DNA from 2 places in the Mycobacterium sp. NGS26 genome. Region 1 is predicted to be linked to the other one. Evidence: riboswitches for the same ligand, from Rfam matches in the RefSeq annotation. Region 1 holds a riboswitch; the other holds the start of a gene.
The links. A riboswitch is a leader RNA that binds a small molecule or an ion and turns the genes downstream of it on or off. The one in region 1 is predicted to bind cobalamin.
Positions count from the first base shown of each region.

Region 2: it holds a riboswitch for cobalamin, as region 1 does, so the genes downstream of both, AC5Y6X_RS07640 ((2Fe-2S)-binding protein) here and metE (5-methyltetrahydropteroyltriglutamate--homocysteine S-methyltransferase) in region 1, are expected to answer to the same signal.

Region 1 is NZ_JCALDU010000001.1:235,842-248,282, forward strand. Features, by position in the region: gene AC5Y6X_RS01100 (SDR family oxidoreductase) at 1-524, shown strand, start outside; partial or broken gene AC5Y6X_RS01105 (NAD-dependent dehydratase) at 613-801, shown strand; cobalamin riboswitch at 895-1,061, shown strand; gene metE (5-methyltetrahydropteroyltriglutamate--homocysteine S-methyltransferase) at 1,193-3,487, shown strand; gene AC5Y6X_RS01115 (DUF3556 domain-containing protein) at 3,543-5,282, opposite strand; gene AC5Y6X_RS01120 (hypothetical protein) at 5,405-5,626, shown strand; gene prpD (2-methylcitrate dehydratase PrpD) at 5,715-7,208, opposite strand; gene AC5Y6X_RS01130 (flavin monoamine oxidase family protein) at 7,334-8,710, shown strand; gene AC5Y6X_RS01135 (DoxX family protein) at 8,728-9,237, opposite strand; partial or broken gene AC5Y6X_RS01140 (NAD(P)-binding domain-containing protein) at 9,317-9,553, shown strand; gene AC5Y6X_RS01145 (NADPH-dependent F420 reductase) at 9,587-9,919, shown strand; gene AC5Y6X_RS01150 (pyruvate, phosphate dikinase) at 9,984-11,555, shown strand; gene AC5Y6X_RS01155 (MarR family transcriptional regulator) at 11,552-12,121, shown strand; gene AC5Y6X_RS01160 (WS/DGAT domain-containing protein) at 12,138-12,441, opposite strand, start outside.
Region 2 is NZ_JCALDU010000002.1:321,135-326,824, forward strand. Features, by position in the region: gene AC5Y6X_RS07620 (DUF5313 domain-containing protein) at 1-318, opposite strand, end outside; gene AC5Y6X_RS07625 (limonene-1,2-epoxide hydrolase) at 324-755, opposite strand; gene AC5Y6X_RS07630 (glycosyltransferase) at 799-1,965, shown strand; gene AC5Y6X_RS07635 (DUF3046 domain-containing protein) at 1,988-2,182, shown strand; gene AC5Y6X_RS07640 ((2Fe-2S)-binding protein) at 2,184-2,873, opposite strand; cobalamin riboswitch at 2,908-3,052, opposite strand; gene recA (intein-containing recombinase RecA) at 3,219-5,579, shown strand; gene recX (recombination regulator RecX) at 5,551-5,690, shown strand, end outside.

The DNA of each region.
Region 1 (12,441 bases):
TCGAGAAGAACCAACTGCCCTCGGGCTCGGCGATCTGCTTCATCTCCTCGGTCGCCGGCATGGGCTGGGAAAACGACCTGGACCTGCTGAACGAGTTCCTCGCCACGCCGGACTTCGCCGCGGCACAGGAGTGGGTCAAGGCGCACGAGCCGGAAGGCATCATCCACTACGGCTTTTCCAAGAAGGTCGTCAACGCCTACGTCGCGACCCAGGGCTACCCGCTGCTGAAGAAGGGCATCCGCATCAACGCGATCTGCCCGGGCCCCACCGACACCCCGCTGGCCCAGGCCAACGCCGACCTCTGGCTCACCTTCGCGCAGGACTACCGCGACGAGACCGGCTCCAAGGTGCACACCCCGGAGCAGATGGGCGACGTCATGGCGTTCCTCAACAGCGCCGCCGCCTTCGGCATCAACGGCATCACGCTGCTGGTGGACTACGGGCACACGATGGCGTCGCTGACCGGCGCCTACCCGCCCGGCAAGCCGATCATCGATCTGATCATGGGGCGGGTGAAGCTCTAGCCCGTCGTCTCCCCGCGAGACTGCAACGGCCGACGGGTCCACTCGGCGTTTGCGTCGGTAACTGCAGTCTCGCGGTTGAGTAAAGGTCGTGCTGCAGCTCGCCCGCATCCTGTCCGAGCGCAGCGACGAGGTGACCTCGGTCTTCCGCAACCCCGACCACTCCGACGACGTCGCCGCCACCGGCGCCCACCCGGTGGTGGCCGACATCGAGCGGCTCGACACGGACGCGCTGGCCGACGGCTCGACCGTCCACCGCACCATCGAGTTCAACAACGGAGACATCCCGATCGCCGAGGCGCTGGCGGGCTGACTAAGCTGCTTCTCGCAGCTGGTCTGCCGTCGCCGCAGCCGCGGCGCCGGCATCGAGCGAGGCATGTTAGTCATGCGTCGCAAGAGGGAACCCGGTGAGAGTCCGGGACTGTCCCGCAGCGGTATGCAGGAACGAACGCCGTCACCAAGCACTGGTCTGAAAGACCGGGAAGCGACGGCCAGTAGGAGCACCACCGGGGTGCGCGCCTGCGAGTCCGAAGACCTGCCGGCTGTGCCGGGCGCGCCGCGTCCGGCGGGCTCATCGCCTCGTGGAATGGGCGTTTGGCCGTGGCCGTTGCGGTTTGTGTACCGCCAACGGCATCGGCTGCGCGTCCGCCGGCGGTGAACCGAACCGTCGAATGAAGGACGAAATCGTGACCCCTGTAAGCAGTCAACCATTCACCGCCACGGTCACAGGCTCGCCGCGCATCGGCCCGAAGCGGGAACTCAAGCGCGCCACCGAGGGCTATTGGGCCGGGCGAACCAGCCGAGCGGAACTGGAGTCCGTCGCCGCCACACTGCGCCACGACACGTGGGCGGGCCTGGCGGCCGCCGGCCTGGACTCGGTGCCGGTGAACACCTTCTCCTACTACGACCAGATGCTGGACACCGCGGCCATGCTCGGCGCACTGCCGGCCAGGGTCGCGCAAGTCCCCGACGAACTCGACCGATACTTCGCCGCCGCGCGCGGCAACGACGAGGTCGCGCCGCTGGAGATGACCAAGTGGTTCGACACCAACTACCACTACCTCGTTCCCGAGATCGAGCCCGCAACCCAGTTCGCGCTGAACCCGGACAAGGTGCTTTCCGAGCTCAAAGAGGCGCTCGGACAAGGCATTCCGGCGCGCCCGGTGGTCATCGGACCGGTCACCTTCCTGCTGCTGAGCAAGGGCGCCGATGGCGGGGGCGCACCCATCGAGCGGCTGCAGGAGCTGGTGCCGATCTACTCCGAGCTGCTGTCACTGCTCGCCGACAACGGCGCGCGGTGGGTGCAGCTGGACGAGCCGGCGCTGGTCACCGACATCTCCCCCGACGCGCCCGCGCTGGCCGAGGCGGTGTACAACGCGCTGGGCGCGGTCAGCAACCGCCCCGCCATCCACGTCGCCACCTACTTCGGCGACCCGGGCGCCTCCCTGCCGGCACTGGCCCGCACGCCGGTCGAGGCGATCGGGGTCGACCTGGTCGCCGGGGCCGACACGGCCGTCGCGGCCATTCCCGAGCTGGCCACCAAGACGCTGGTGGCCGGCATCGTCGACGGGCGCAACGTCTGGCGCACCGACCTGGAGTCGGCGCTGGGCAAGCTGGCGACGCTGCTCGGCTCGGCGGCCAATGTCGCGGTGTCCACGTCGTGTTCGACGATGCACGTGCCGTACTCGCTGGAACCCGAAACCGGGCTCGACGACGCCCTGCGCAGCTGGCTGGCGTTCGGGCGGGAGAAGGTCGACGAGGTGGTGACGCTGGCGCGCGCACTGCATGACGGGCCCGACACGGTCGCCGACGCGATCGCGGCGTCCAACGCCGCGGTGGCCTCGCGCAAGAAGGACCCGCGGCTGCACAACGACGAGGTTCGGGCCCGGATCGACGCGATCCTCGCCTCGGGCTCGCACCGGGGCGACGCGGCCGCGCGCCGCGCGAGTCAGGAGGCCCGGCTGCAGCTGCCCCCGCTGCCGACCACGACGATCGGCTCCTACCCGCAGACGTCGGCAATCCGCAAGGCGCGCGCGGCTTTTCGGGCCGGCGAGATCGACGAGGCCACCTACGTCGGCAAGATGCGCAAGGAGATCGCCGACGTCATCGAGCTGCAGGAGGAACTCGGCCTGGACGTGCTGGTGCACGGTGAGCCCGAGCGCAACGACATGGTGCAGTACTTCGCCGAGCAGCTCGAGGGCTTCTTCGCCACACAGAACGGCTGGGTGCAGTCCTACGGCAGCCGCTGCGTGCGTCCCCCGATCCTCTACGGCGACGTGGTTCGCACCCACCCGATGACGGTCGAATGGATCACCTACGCACAGTCTTTGACCGACAAGCCGGTGAAGGGGATGCTGACCGGGCCGGTCACCATTCTGGCCTGGTCGTTCGTCCGCGACGACCAGCCGCTGGCCGACACCGCCAACCAGGTGGCCCTGGCCATCCGGGACGAGACCGTGGACCTGGAGGCCGCCGGCATCGCCGTCATCCAGGTCGACGAGCCGGCGCTGCGCGAGCTGCTGCCGTTGCGCCGCGCCGACCAGGACGAGTACTTACGTTGGGCCGTGGGCGCTTTCCGGTTGGCCACTTCCGGGGTCGCCGACTCGACGCAGATCCACACGCACCTGTGCTACTCGGAGTTCGGTGACGTGATCGGGGCGATCGCCGACCTGGACGCCGACGTCACGTCGATCGAGGCGGCACGCTCGCACATGGAGGTGCTGGACGATCTGAACGCCGCCGGCTTTTCCAACAGCGTGGGCCCGGGCGTGTACGACATCCACTCGCCGCGGGTGCCGAGCGCAGACGAGATCGCGGAGTCGCTGCGCGCGGCGCTGCGAGCCGTTCCGGCGCAACGACTCTGGGTCAACCCCGACTGCGGGCTGAAGACCCGCAACACCGACGAGGTCACCGCCTCCCTGCGGAACATGGTCGCCGCGGCGCGGGAAGTCCGCGCGAGCGCCTAGTGCTCCGGCGAGCGTGAAACTGTTGCGAATCCGCCGCCGGGATCTCGCAACAGTTTCACACTCGGCGGTTCAGGTCGGACAGCACCTGGACGGGAACGTCGTCGTCCCACGGCTGCCGGGTGACCATGTCGGCGACCCGCACGATGCCCCGCTCGAACTCGCCGGTCGCCGCATCCACCAGCCGATACTCCTGCATCTGCTTGTGGATCGGCTGCGCGTCCAGCAGGACCACGCGCACCTCGCCCGGCTCGAAGTGGCAGCGCTCCTGCATCGCGGCGATCAGCTGCTCGTTGTGCATGTGGCCGTCGCCGAAGTTCCAGCCGATGGCGGTGCTGCAGATCCGCTCGCCGTCGGTGATGACGTAGTCGTCCTCGTTCTGGCCGGCCATCGCCCGGTGCGCCAGCGTGAACAGCGCCCGGCCGTGCGTGTTGAAGCCGCGGAACGCGTACCCCATGTAGATCGGGATCTGCGCGGCTTCCGGGCTGCCGTAGAACCGCTCCAGCTGGGCCTGCGGCATGCTGGCGATCGCCACGATGCCCCGGCTGATCTTGTCGTTCGCGGAAGGCTTGATGCACCACAGCGTGGTGTCCCAGTTTCCGGCGTAGTAGCGCATGCCCGGCAGGAACGAGATCTTGCGCGGGAACATGTTGCCGAGCACGACGATGCCCGCGATGACGGCGAATAGGATCGCCACCGGCACTGGGTGTTTCAGGTCGCTCAATCCCAGGCGGGCGTGCGCGACGAACAACGACAGCACGCCGAAGATCATGAACACGTTCCACTCCAGCGGCACCCCCATCGGGATCGACACCAGGATCCCCAGGTGGAAGCACACCATGACGATCGCCGCGATGGTGGTCGGCCAGCCGCCGTGGCAGAAGAACAGCGGCAGCGGCACCAACATCTCGATCGCGGTGCTGAGGTGAGCCAGCATCCGTGACAGCCGTCCGGGCCGCAGGTCGTCCGGGAACTTCTCGAAGAAGCGCCGTTTCAGCCACCGGGGCCGCATCAGTGGGTTGTTGGACATCATGGTGGAGATCACGAACGGGAAGTGCCTGTTGAGCTTCGACGTCGCCGCGCCCACCCAGATCACCAGGAACACCACCTTGGACGCGACGATCATGTCGGCGCCGCCGAACAGGAACGTGACCGTCATCGTCACGTACACCTCGCCGCGGGCGGCCAGGAAGATCACCTTGTCGCGCAGCCCCAGCACCGCGACGATCACCAGGATGGTCACGATCTCCCACGTCGGCAGCAACCCGATCGTCGTGCCGAGCTCGGGCACCGGTCCGGTGCCGTCCGAGAACAGCGCCCGCAGCGTCACCAGCAGCAGCAGTGCGTACAGGGCGACGTCGAACGGGGTGCGCTTGGTGCCGCTGGTCCCCGGGACGCGATCCGGCCACGGTGGCAGCCGGATGGTGCCGAAACGCATCCAGTACAGGATCGAGCCCATCGGCGGGAAGAACCGGTTGTTCAGCGGGCCGAAGCCGCAGCCCAGCCCGATCACCTCGAACAGCATGGTGTAGAGCACGACCTTCTCGAACACGATCGGTTCCGACCACCACGACGCGACGTTGGTGAACCCGCCAATTCCCTTGGTGGCCGACGCAAACAGCCACGCGAAGAGGATGTACAGCAGGATCTTGACGACGTAGAACAGGTGCAGCGCGACCGGTGTTCCGAAACCCACCTCGGCCCAGTGCCTCGCCATCGGGCGGATCTTCTCGCTGCGGGTGCCCTTGCTCCACTCGGCCATCTCGATCTGCGGCAGATCAGGCTTGAGAAATCCCATGGTGTCACAGACTAGAACGTGTTCTAGGGGCGTGGCTCGGGTTGGGGCCAAGAATCTTTGCCCGCGGCCCCGGCGCCGGATACGGTGACGTTGGGTCGGCACGTTCCGGGGAGACGTCCATCATGAGCAAACTTCGATTCGCCATCGTGGCAACGGTTGCGGCCGTCTCAGCGATCGCCGTCACCTTGGGGGCCGGCACCGCTCGCGCCGACCCGCCCGCGCCCGGCGACGGCTGCACGGTATTGCACGCGACCGCCAAAGACGCCAACGGCCGGATGATGTGGTGCAACCCGACCATGACCGGCGACCACAGCCTGGTGTGGCAGTACGGCGGCCCCGCCTGAGAAGGGCCCGCCGCCGAATGTGAAGCTGTTGCGAATTTCCGCCCGGAATTTCGCAACAGCTTCACGCTGGGCGCGCAAGCGATTTCAGTCAGCGAAAGATCCCCGGCGGAATGACGGGCGCGCGATTCAGCACCCGCGGGTCGACCACCACGTTCAGCGCGTCCACGACATCCAGGTCGCCCAGGGATTCCACGGCGGATAGGAACCGGCGCTGCTCGGCGGGTTCCACGATGCCGTCGGCGAGTTCGGAGAACTTCTGCACATACTGCGGGCGTCGAAAAGGTCGCGCGCCCAACGGATGGGCATCGGCGACGGCCAGTTCGTCGGAGATCACCTCGCCGCTCTTCAGCGTCACCTCCGCACGCGCTCCGAACGCCTGCTCGGCCGGATCCGTCGAGTGGTAGCGACGTGTCCACTCCTTATCTTCGACGGTGGAGATCTTGCGCCACAACTCAACGGTGTCGCGCCGGTGGGCCCGTTCCGCAGCGTAGGACCGTTCGTGATGCCAGGAGCCATCCTGCAGCGCGACGGCGAAGATGTAGGGCAGCGAATGATCCAGCGTCTCCCGTGACGCGTCGGGGTCGAACTTCTGCGGATCCCCCGATCCCGTCCCGATCACCACGTGGGTGTGGTTGCTGGTGTGCAGCACGATCGCCGCGATCTGGTCGAGGTCGCCGATGCGCCGCCGCAGCCGCCGGGCCAAATCGATTGGCGCCTGACTCTGGTACTCCGCGGAGTGCTCCTTGGTGTAGCTGTCCAAGATGGCGCGCTTGGGTTCGCCGGGACCGGGCAACGGCACGTGGTATTCGCGGTCGGGTCCGCCAAGTAGCCGGGCGATCACGGCGTCCTCACCCTCCCAGATCGGCGCCGGCGACCGCTCGCCGCGCATCGCCCGGTCGACCGCCTCGACGGCGATCTTTCCGGCGTGCGCCGGCGCGAACGCCTTCCAGCTCGAGATCGACCCCTTGCGGGATTGGCGAGTGCTGGTGGTGAGGTGCAGCGCCTGTCCGACCGCCTCGTAGATGGTGTCGGTGTCCAACCGCAGCATGGTCCCGATCCCCGCGGCGGCCGAGGGACCGAGATGCGCCACGTGGTCAATCTTGTGCTCGTGCAAGCATATTCCGCGCGCCAGGTCGATTTGGATCTCGTATGCGGTGGCCACACCACGGATCAGGTCGGCGCCCGACACACCAAGCTGCTGCCCGACGGCGACAAGCGGAGGGATGTTGTCACCCGGGTGTGAGTATTCGGCGGCCAAAAAGGTGTCGTGGAAATCGAGTTCGCGCACCGCGACGCCGTTGGCCCAGGCCGCCCATTCCGCCGAATAGGTGCCGTCGACGCCGAAGACCGTAGCGCCCTGTCGCGTGGAATGAGCCAGCGCCTGCCGGCGGGCCACCGTGACCGGGCGGCGCAACACGGCCGCGGCGCTGACGGCGGCGTTGTCGATGATCCGGTTCGCCACCATCTCCGCGGTTTCCGGTTCGACGGCCACCGGATCGGCGGCGACTTCGGCAATCTTGGCGGCCAGGTGTTCAGCGCGTGGGAATTCGTCGGAGCTGCGCCGGGTCCGCACCGTATGCATCAACACAATTCGCACACTAGGACGCCGGCGCCGGTTTGACCGCCCGGAAAATCATCTAACGCGCTCCTGCCGCACACGTGATCGGTGTAGTTTGCTGCTGGGGCGGGCTAGGTGAGGAGCCAGTCGTGGCCGAGGTCGATTATTGCGTGGTCGGTGCCGGATTCGCAGGGTTGACCGCGGCCCTGCGGTTGAAACAGGCGGGCCGTTCGGTGGCCTTGCTGGAGGCGCGGGATCGGGTCGGCGGCCGCACGTTCACCGTGACCCGTCCCGACGGGACGTGGATCGATCGCGGCGGCGCGTGGATCGGGCCGGGCCAGGACCGGATCTACGCGTTGATGAGCGAATTCGGTGTGCCGGAATACAAACAGCACCTCGACGGTGACGCGATGATGATCGTCGGCGGCAAGAAGCACCGCTATGGCGGCACCATCCCGTGGACGATGAGTCCCTGGGCCGTCACCAACCTTGGCATCGGTTTGCTCTCGTTCGACAAGATGTGCAAATCGATCCCGCTCGAAGCGCCGTGGGAGGCAAAGCACGCCGCCGAGTGGGACCGCATCACCGTTGGTGAATGGATCGCGAACAACACCATGTCCAAGCAAGCCCGCGAGATGCTGGACATGGCGCTGGCCGGCACCTACACCTCGGCGGGGTCGGAGACGTCGCTGCTGTGGGCGCTGACGCAGATGGGGTCCTCCGGCGGGGGTGCGACGTTCGTCATTTCAGTCAAGGGCGGCGCCCAGGATGCCCGGCCGGTGGGTGGGATGGCCGCCTTGCACCGCCCGATGGTGGCCGCACTGGGCGACGCGCTGCACCTTTCCCGGCCGGTCCGGCAGATCAGCCAGGACGACGACGGGGTCACCGTCGCCGCGGACGGCCTGACGGTGCGGGCTCGGCGGGCCATCGTGGCGATACCGTTGGCGGTCGCCAGCTCGATCGTCTACGAGCCGATGCTGCCGGTGGATCGGGCGCTGCTGCATCAGCGGATGCCAAGCGGCGCGGTCATCAAGATCTCGGCCATCTACGACGAGCCGTTCTGGCGCGCCGATGGGCTGTCCGGTCAGTCGGCCGCACCGGGAACCCCGGCCTCACTGACCATCGATGCGTGCACGGACACGGGCGACCCCGGGATCATGTGCGTCATCACCGAGGGGCCCGCCGCGCGTCGGCTGACCAAGCTCGACGAGGCCGAGCGCAAGGCGATAGTCATCGGCGAACTCGTCGACCGGTTCGGCAGCAAAGCCAAAGCGCCGCTGGAATTCCACGAGCAGAACTGGACGACCGAGCGCTATTCCGGTGGCGGCATGATCAGCCACGCCCCAACCGGCGTGCTCACCGAGTTCGGCTACACGCTGCGGCAGCCCTGCGGCCGCGTGCACTGGGCCGGGACGGAGAGTTCGGCCGTCATGTGCGGCTGGATCGACGGCGCGATCCGCTCCGGCGAACGCGCCGCGGCCGAGGTGATGGCGACCGAGACCGCGGCCGTCGCCTCGACGACCTGACGGCGAACTCGCGGAACCTACCCGGCTTGCTTGGCCGGCGGCCGGTAGAAGATCAGCAACTGGCCGATGGCCCCGGCGAGGCCGAGCCCCACCGACAGCACCAGGCCCGGCCACCCGTCGAGCCAGTTCTTGCCGAAGATCAGCCAGTCCAAGCTGAGCCTGCCGGCGCCCAGCGTGGCCACCGCGACGGCGCTGACCGCGAGCACCAGGTTGTACTCCCAGCCTTCCTTGACGATGAAGAAGCCGTTGGGACGATGCACGGTCCAGGCCGCGACCAGCATCAACGACACGAAGCCCGCGGCCGGGATCGGCGTGAGCAGCCCGGCGGCCAGACCCAGCCCGGCGGACACCTCCGTGGTGGCGGCCACCGCGGCGTGAAACTTACCGGGCTTCATGCCGATACTCTCGAACCACCGGGCGGTGCCCGGTATCCGGCCCCCGCCGAAGAACTTGTTGAAGCCGTGCGCGGCGAGTGTCAGTCCCAGCACCAGCCGCAGGATCAGTAACCCGACGTCATACACATTCATAGGTGCAAACCTAGATCATTGAATCCGCGCGCTCGCGAGTAGCGCTCACCCGCGGAAGGAGCCCGACATCAAGATCGCGATCATCGGGGCCGGCAATGTCGGCAGCACGCTGGGCACCGCCTGGCGCAATCGCGGCCACCAGGTCACATTCGGTGTCCGACACCCCGAAGACCCCAAATACGCCGCGCTCGACGGCGTCCAGACGAACGAGTCCGCCGCGTCGGCCGCCGATGTCGTCGTCCTGTGCACCCCATGGCAGGGCACGCAGTCGGCCCTGCGGAGCTGTGGCGACCTGGCGGGCAAAGTCCTCATCGATTGCACCAATCCGCTGACCCCCGACCTCGCGGGCTTGGAGGTCGGGCTGACCACCTCCGGCGGAGAGGAGGTGGCGAAGTGGGCCCCCAGCGCCCGGGTCTGCAAGGCGATGAACCAGATCGGCGCCGCGCTGATGGACGCGCCGCAATTGGCGGGCACACCGGTGATGTTTGTCTGCGGTGACGATGAGCAAGCCAGGTCGGTGACCGCCGGGCTGGTCGCCGAGCTCGGCTTCGAGACAATCGACGTCGGCGAACTGAAGCTGGCGCGGCTGCTCGAGCCGTACGGGCTGCTGTGGATCCACCTGGCGCTGCGGCGCGGATTCGGCCCGAGCTTTGGCTTCGGGCTGCTGCGCGGACCGTCCTGACATACTCGTCGAGGCCCGCCGGGAAGGTCCCATCAGGCCGAGCCGCATGACGAGGGGGTGCACCGTGGCGGTCGTCTTGCTCGATGGCGAGGCGAATCTCCCACGCGAGCTGCTGGGCAACAAGGGCCACGGCATCAACGTGATGCGCCGACAGCACTTGCCGGTGCCACCCGCGTTCTGCATCACCACCGAGGTGGGCCTTCGGTACCTCGCCGACCCCACGGCGACGATCGACGCGATATGGGACGACGTGCTCGACGCGATCGGCCGGCTGGAGGCGGCCACCTCGCGCACATTCGGGCGCGGCCCGCGTCCGCTGTTGGTGAGCGTGCGGTCGGGAGCCGCGCACTCCATGCCCGGCATGATGGACACCATCCTGAACCTGGGCATGAACGACGCCGTCGAACGGGCGCTGGCCGCGTCGGGGGCCGCGTTCGCTCGCGACACCCGGCGCAGGTTCACCGACATGTATCGACGCGTCGTGGGCGACGACGTGCCCGCCGACGCGTACGCGCAGCTGCGGGCGGGCATCGAAGCCGTGTTCGCCTCGTGGAATTCGTCGCGCGCCCTCGCCTATCGCGCCCACCACCGCATCGACGACCGGGGTGGCACCGCCGTGGTGGTGCAGGCCATGGTGTTCGGTAATCAGGGCCCCAATTCCGGTGCGGGAGCACTCTTTTCGCGCAACCCGATCACCGGCGCCGACGAGCCGTACGGCGAATGGCTACCCGGCGGCCAGGGCGACGACGTGGTATCCGGGCTCGTCGACGTGGAGCCGATCACCGCCCTGCGCGACGAGCAACCCGGCGTCTACGACGAGCTGACAAACGCCGCCCGCCGCCTGGAGCGGCTCGGGTCCGACATGCAAGAGATCGAGTTCACCGTCGAGGACGGCACGTTGTGGCTGCTGCAGACGCGGGCGGCCGAGCGCTCGGCGCAGGCGGCGGTGCGCCTGGCGCTGCAACTGCGGCACGAAAGTCTCATCGACGACGCCGAGACCCTGCGCCGGGTGACACCGGCACACGTGGCGGCCCTGCTGCTTCCGGCGCTGCAGCCCGAAACACGTTTGGCCGCACCACTTCTGGCGAAGGGCCTGCCAGCCTGTCCCGGCGTGGTATCGGGCACCGCGTACACCGACGTGGACGCGGCGCTGGACGCCGCGGACCGGGGCGAGCCAGTCATCCTGGTGCGCGACCACACCAGGCCCGAAGACGTCCGCGGCATGCTGGCCGCGCAGGGCATCGTCACCGAGGTGGGCGGGGCCGCCAGCCATGCGGCGGTGGTCAGCCGCGAACTCGGCCGGGTGGCGGTGGTGGGCTGCGGCCGCGGAGTGGCCGCGTCGCTGGCCGGCCTGCGGATCACCGTCGACGGCTACGAGGGCGAAGTGCGCGACGGGGATCTGACCGTGTCCGCCTGGTCGGAGACCGACACACCCGAGCTGCGCGAGCTCGCCGACATCGCGCGGCGGATCAGCCCGCTGCGCGCCCACACCACCGGCGACCACCCGAGGCTTGACGACACCTCCGAGGCCGCGGTGCGCGCGGCCCTGGACGGCGGGCACACCGACGTGGTGTCGGCGGCCCCGCTTATCGTCATGCTGACCGCACTGCGGCTGACGGGGAAGGCCGGCCCGTGACGGAACTGGCTGTGCTACAAGCGGTCCGGCTCAAGGGCCGGGTAACGCCCGCCGAACTGGCGGCGACGTTGGGCGAAGACCTCGAAGCCGTCACCGCCACCGTCGAGCGGCTGACCGCGTCGGGCCTACTCGTCGATGGCACCACGCTGAAGATCAGCCCCGACGGCCGGGCCCGGCTGGAGAGCCTGCTCGCCGCGGAGCGCGCGGGCATCGACGCGGCAGGGATGGCGGCCGCCTACCACGACTTCCGCTCCGTGAACGCCGATTTCAAGGCCCTGGTCACGGACTGGCAGCTCAAGGGCGGCCCGGTGCTCGCCCGCCTCGACGACCTGCATGCCCGGGTGGTCCCGATCATCGACGCGGCCGCCGCCCAGCTACCGCGGCTGACCGCCTATGCGTCGAAATTGCGTGTGGCACTGGACAAATTCCGGGCCGGCGACACGGCGTGGCTGACCAGGCCACTGATCGACTCGTACCACACCGTGTGGTTCGAACTGCACGAGGAGCTGATCGGCGCCATGGGCCTGACCCGCGAGGAAGCGGCCAGGTCCGGCGACGCCCAATAGGCACCCAAATAGGCCGCTACAGCGCGGCGTCGAGAAGCTCCACATAAGCGTCGATGTCGGCACCTTCACGTTGGAACGCCGACTCCGCCGCGTGCACGCTGACCGCGACGGTGTCGCCGATGCCATGCACCCCGTGCGTCAGGCTCATCGCCGGAGACAGCGCCGGATATCCGGCCGTCAGCAGCACCGGTGCACCCCCGAAACTCAGGTCGGCGGGCCCGCGATTGACGCTGGACACCACGGTGTTGCCGGCGACCTGCGCCGGCCGCGCGTCGGCGTCGAATTGGGAGATGCCCCAGCGCAGCAGCGCGGCGGGCACC
Region 2 (5,690 bases), on a different contig from region 1:
CAGCTCGGGATCGAGGCCGTGCACGGCCAGCATGTGCCGGCGCCACACCTTGTTCAGCGCGTGCGAAAAGTACACGAACGGAATGAGAATCGGCAGCGTCATGCTCAGGTGGACGTCCAGCGTCGTCGGGATGAACCAGAACGGAATGAGCACCAGCACCGCCGGCACCGCCACACGCAACATCATCCGGGCGACGGCGCCCTTGCCCGCCAGGTCATTTCGCACCCAATCCCGCATCGAGTCGGGCAGCCGCCGCCCGCAGCAGTAGCGGATGTATTGCCACGCGTTGGGCTTGGTGCGCGCCGTGTCTTTGGTCATGCCCGTTAGAACGATGCCTTCAGTGACGGCAGCACCAGCGCCGCCAGCCCACGAACCGTCGCCTTGAGCATGTCGTAGACGTCGACGTAGTCGCGCCACAGGGTGATCCGCCCGTTGTGGACCTCGAAGATCCCGCACGCCCAGAACTGAATTCGCAGCGGGCCGAAGATCAGCGCGTCGGTGCGCTCGGTGAGCACCGCGCCACCGTCGGCCGCGATGCGGTGGATCTTCACCTCGAATCCGACGCGGCCCTGCATCCTGCTCAGCAGCTTCGCCGTTCGTCGCCCGCCGCGGATCCTCGAAAGTCCGACGTTCTCGTAGACGAGGTCGTCGTCGAACAACGATTCAATGGTCTCGAAGTCCTCCTCCTGCAAGGCGTTCAGGAAAGCCTCGACCGTGCGGGTGTTCTCGGCGGTTGTCTGTGTCACCTCGGTCATGGTGGCCAGCGTATTCGAGCGTGGCTGTGGCAGGGTAGGGCGGATGCGTGTCGCCGTGGTCGCCGGGCCGGATCCCGGGCACTCCTTTCCGGCGATCGCGCTGTGCCTGCGCTTCCGCGACGCCGGCGACGAGCCCACCCTGTTCACCGGCGGGCAATGGGTCGAGGCGGCCCGCGCCGCCGGCCTGGACGCGGTCGCGCTGGAGGGGCTCGCGGCGCTGGACGACGACGTCGACGCCGGGGCCAGGATCCACCGGCGCGCGGCGCGGATGGCGGTGCTCAACGTGCCCGCGCTGCGCGACCTGGCGCCCGACCTGGTGGTGTCCGACGTCATCACGGCGGGCGGGGGGATGGCCGCCGAGCTGCTGGGCATTCCGTGGATCGAGCTCAACCCGCATCCGCTGTATCTGCCGTCCAAGGGGTTGCCGCCGATCGGCAGCGGCCTCGCGCCCGGCGCCGGCGTCCGCGGCCGGCTGCGCGATGCCACGATGCGCGCGCTGACCGCGCGATCCTGGCGCGCCGGCATCAAGCAGCGTGCCGCCGTGCGGCTGCAGATCGGGTTGCCCGCCGTCGATCCCGGCCCGCTGCGCCGGCTGATCGCCACGCTGCCCGCACTCGAGGTGCCGCGCCCGGACTGGCCCGACGAGGCCGTCGTCGTCGGCCCGTTGCACTTCGAGCCGACCGAGCGGGTGCTCGAGGTTCCCGCGGGCCCCGGCCCGGTGGTGGTGGTCGCGCCGTCGACCGCGCTGACCGGGACCGCCGGCCTGGCCGAAGTCGCACTGGACTGCCTGACGCCGGGCGACACGCTGCCGGCGGGGTCGCGCCTGGTGGTGTCGCGGCTGGGCGGATCGGACCTGACCGTGCCGCCGTGGGCTGTGGTGGGGCTGGGGCGCCAGGACGAGCTGATGGCGCATGCCGACGTGGTGATCTGCGGCGGCGGTCACGGGACGGTGGCCAAGGCGCTGCTGGCCGGGGTGCCGTTGGTGGTGGTGCCCGGCGGGGGCGACCAGTGGGAGATCGCCAACCGGGTGGTCCGGCAGGGGAGCGCGCGGCTGGTTCGCCCGTTGACCGCCGGCGCGCTGGCCGCCGCGACGAACGACGTGCTGTCCTCGCCCGGCTACCGCGAGGCCGCCCGGGAAGCCGCCGCCGGCATCGCCGGCGTCGCCGACCCGGTGCGGGTGTGCCACGACGCGCTGGCCCTTGCGGGCTGAGCGACTGGGTATGTTGACTGGCGTGCGGCTGACGGAGTTCAACGACAGGGTGGTGTTGCGGTTCGGCGCCACCTACGGGGCATCGGTTCTGGTGGATCACGTGCTGACCGGTCTCGACGGCCGGACCGCCGCCCAGGCCATCGAGGACGGCGTGGACCCGCGCGACGTGTGGCGGGCGTTGTGCGTCGACTTCGACGTGCCCCGCGATCAGTGGTGACTCAGCGGCGGGTGGATCGCCGTGCCCGCCGCGGTGTCCGCCGAAAGACGCAATCGTGGCAGACCGCCCGGCCGGGGACGCGGTAGAACAGGCAGCAGCTGCGCCGCCGGAAGCCCAGATGCGGGCCGGTGACGACGCCGGCTCCGGCCAGCATGCCGGTGTCCAGCAGTGAGTTGGTGACCTCGACGATGGGGCGGCGCAGGTCCGGCCGGGCCGAAAGCAGGGCCCGGGACGCCCCGACGAGCGCGGACGCGATGTTGCCCGCGAGCAGGGCGGGCGCCAGCTTGACCCGCAGGCCGGCGGCGAACGGCTTCATGTGCTGTTTCACCACGATCCGGTACAGCAAATTCGCCGACGGCGAGTCGATGGCTTGCCCGACGGGCTCGGGCATTCGCAGTTGCGCCCCGTCGTCGGCGCGTTGCAGGTCCTTGAGATCGGGAACGACGCCGTGGGCCAGCGCGCACGCGAGCACCGGTGACCACAGCCGGGTGGCGTGGCCGAGATGCACCAGGGAGGCGCCGATCCGCAAGTCCGTCGTGCGGTAGCGCCGGGCGGTGGCCTCGACCAAATCGGCGCAGCCGTCGGCGTAGGACTGCCTCACCGGATGCCATCCCGCCGCGTCACCGCCCACGGTCAGCGCGAAAAAGCCCTTGTAGGAAGATATTTCGGCCAGCTCGGCAGAGATGTCCATGCTCACCCTCTCTGGGGAGATCCGCCCCAGTTGTGTCGAGGAGGCGCCAACGGTGAGTATCTGGCTCTCGGGTTGGGACATGCCCAGCCCGATCACAGTGGCGGGACCGCACCGGATTCGCACCGGTTTCCTCAGGCCTTGTCGGATTTCCTGAAGGCCCCGTCGGCGCCTTTCGGTAGCCGATGTTGCCACACCCGGTTCGCTGCGGCGTGTCGAACTTGAATCGAACAGGTGTTCGGCTACTGTGGTGAGCGTTCGGAGATGTGGACTTGTCGGTGGCCATCTCTAGTGTCACGGCCAACCGACCGATACCGGTCACCGAAACACCGACCAAGGAGAGGCACCATGACGCAAGCCCCCGACCGCGAGAAGGCTCTCGAGCTGGCGATGGCCCAGATCGAAAAGAGCTACGGGAAAGGCTCGGTGATGCGTCTCGGCGACGAGATGCGTCAGCCGATATCGGTCATCCCGACCGGATCCATCGCACTGGACGTGGCCCTGGGCATCGGCGGCCTGCCGCGCGGCAGGGTCGTGGAGATCTACGGTCCGGAGTCCTCGGGTAAGACCACCGTCGCGCTGCACGCGGTGGCCAACGCCCAGGCCGCCGGCGGCGTCGCGGCGTTCATCGACGCCGAGCACGCCCTGGACCCCGACTACGCCAAGAAGCTCGGAGTCGACACCGATTCGCTGCTGGTCAGCCAGCCCGACACCGGTGAGCAGGCGCTGGAGATCGCCGACATGCTGATCCGCTCCGGCGCGCTGGACATCCTGGTCATCGACTCGGTGGCGGCGCTGGTGCCGCGCGCGGAGCTCGAGGGCGAGATGGGCGACAGCCACGTCGGCCTGCAGGCCCGGCTGATGAGCCAGGCGCTGCGGAAAATGACCGGCGCGCTGAACAATTCGGGAACCACGGCGATCTTCATCAACCAGCTCCGCGAAAAAATCGGGGTGATGTTCGGCAGTCCAGAAACGACGACGGGCGGAAAGGCTTTGAAGTTCTACGCGTCGGTGCGCATGGACGTGCGCCGGATCGAGACGCTCAAGGACGGCACCAACGCGGTCGGCAACCGCACCCGGGTCAAGCTCGTCAAGAACAAGTGCCTCGCCGAGGGCACCCGGATCTTCGATCCGGTCACCGGTACGACCCACCGCATCGAGGACGTCGTCGATGGGCGCAAGCGGATCCATGTCGTGGCTGCGGCCAAGGACGGAACACTGCATGCGCGGCCCGTGGTGTCCTGGTTCGATCAGGGAACGCAGGATGTGATCGGGTTGCGGATCGCCGGAGGCACAACCGTGTGGGTCACGCCCGATCACAAGGTGCTGACAGAATACGGCTGGCGTCAGGCCGGGGAACTCCGCAAGGGAGACCGGGTGGCGCAACCGCGGCGCTTCGAGGGATTTGGTGACCGGGCGCCGATCTCGGCGGATCATGCACGGCTGCTTGGCTATCTGATCGGGGATGGCTACGTGGGGGGTAAGACCCCGGTCAACTTCATCAATATTCAGCCGGCACTCATTGATGACGTGACCCGAATCGCTGCCGAACTCGGTTGTGCCGCGCACCCGCAGGGGCGCATGTCACTGGCGATCGCTCATCGACCTGGTGAGCGCAACGGTGTCCTCGACCTTTGCCGGCGGGCCGGTATCCACGGCAAGCTTGCATGGGAGAAGACGATTCCGAACTGGTTCTTCGAGCCGGATATCGCCGCCGACGTAGCCGGGAATCTGCTCTTCGGCCTGTTCGAGAGCGACGGCTGGGTGAGCAGGGAACAGACCGGGGCGCTTCGCGTCGGTTACACGACGACCTCCGAACAGCTTGCGCACCAAATCCATTGGCTGCTATTGCGATTCGGTGTCGTGAGCACCGTTCGAAATTACGATCCCACCCAGAAGCGGCCGAGCATCGTCAACGGCCGACGGGTCCAGAGCAAGCGCCAGGTGTTCGAGGTCCGGGTTTCCGGTATGGAAAACGTCACGGCGTTCGCCGACGCAGTCCCCATGTGGGGGCCGCGCGGTATGGCTCTTACGAAGGCCATCCCAGAAGCCATGCAGGGCCGCCGACGGGGGTCGCAGGCGTCATATCTGTCGTCGGAGATTGCCGATGCCGTGCTCAACTATCTTGACGAGCGTGGCGTGACCGCGCAGGAGGCCGCGGCAATGATCGGTGCCGGCGCCGGCGATCCTCGAGGCGGCATGAAGCAGGTCTTGGGTAGCAGCCGTCTCCGCCGGGACCGTGTGCAGGCGCTGGCGGATGCCTTGGATGACAAGTTTCTGCACGATGTGCTGGCGGAAGAGCTCCGGTACTCGGTGATCCGGGAAGTGCTGCCAACGCGGCGGGTACGGACGTTCGACCTCGAGGTCGAGGAACTGCACAACCTCGTCGCGGAAGGCGTTGTCGTGCACAACTGCGCCCCGCCCTTCAAACAGGCCGAGTTTGACATCCTCTACGGCCGGGGCATCAGCCGGGAGGGCTCGCTGATCGACATGGGCGTGGATCAGGGCTTCATCCGCAAGTCCGGTTCCTGGTTCACCTACGAGGGCGAGCAGCTCGGCCAGGGCAAGGAGAACGTCCGCACCTTCCTGATGGAAAACGCCGACGTGGCCAACGAGATCGAGAAGAAGATCAAGGAAAAGCTCGGCATTGGCGCGGTCGTGACGGATGATCCCTCCGGCGATGTCCTCCCCGCTCCCGTCGACTTCTGAGCCATCGCGCGAGGAGCAGGCGCGGGCGTTGTGCCTGCGCCTGCTCACCGCGAGGTCGCGCACCCGCGCCGAGTTGTCCAGTCAGCTGGCCAAACGCGGTTACCCCGACGA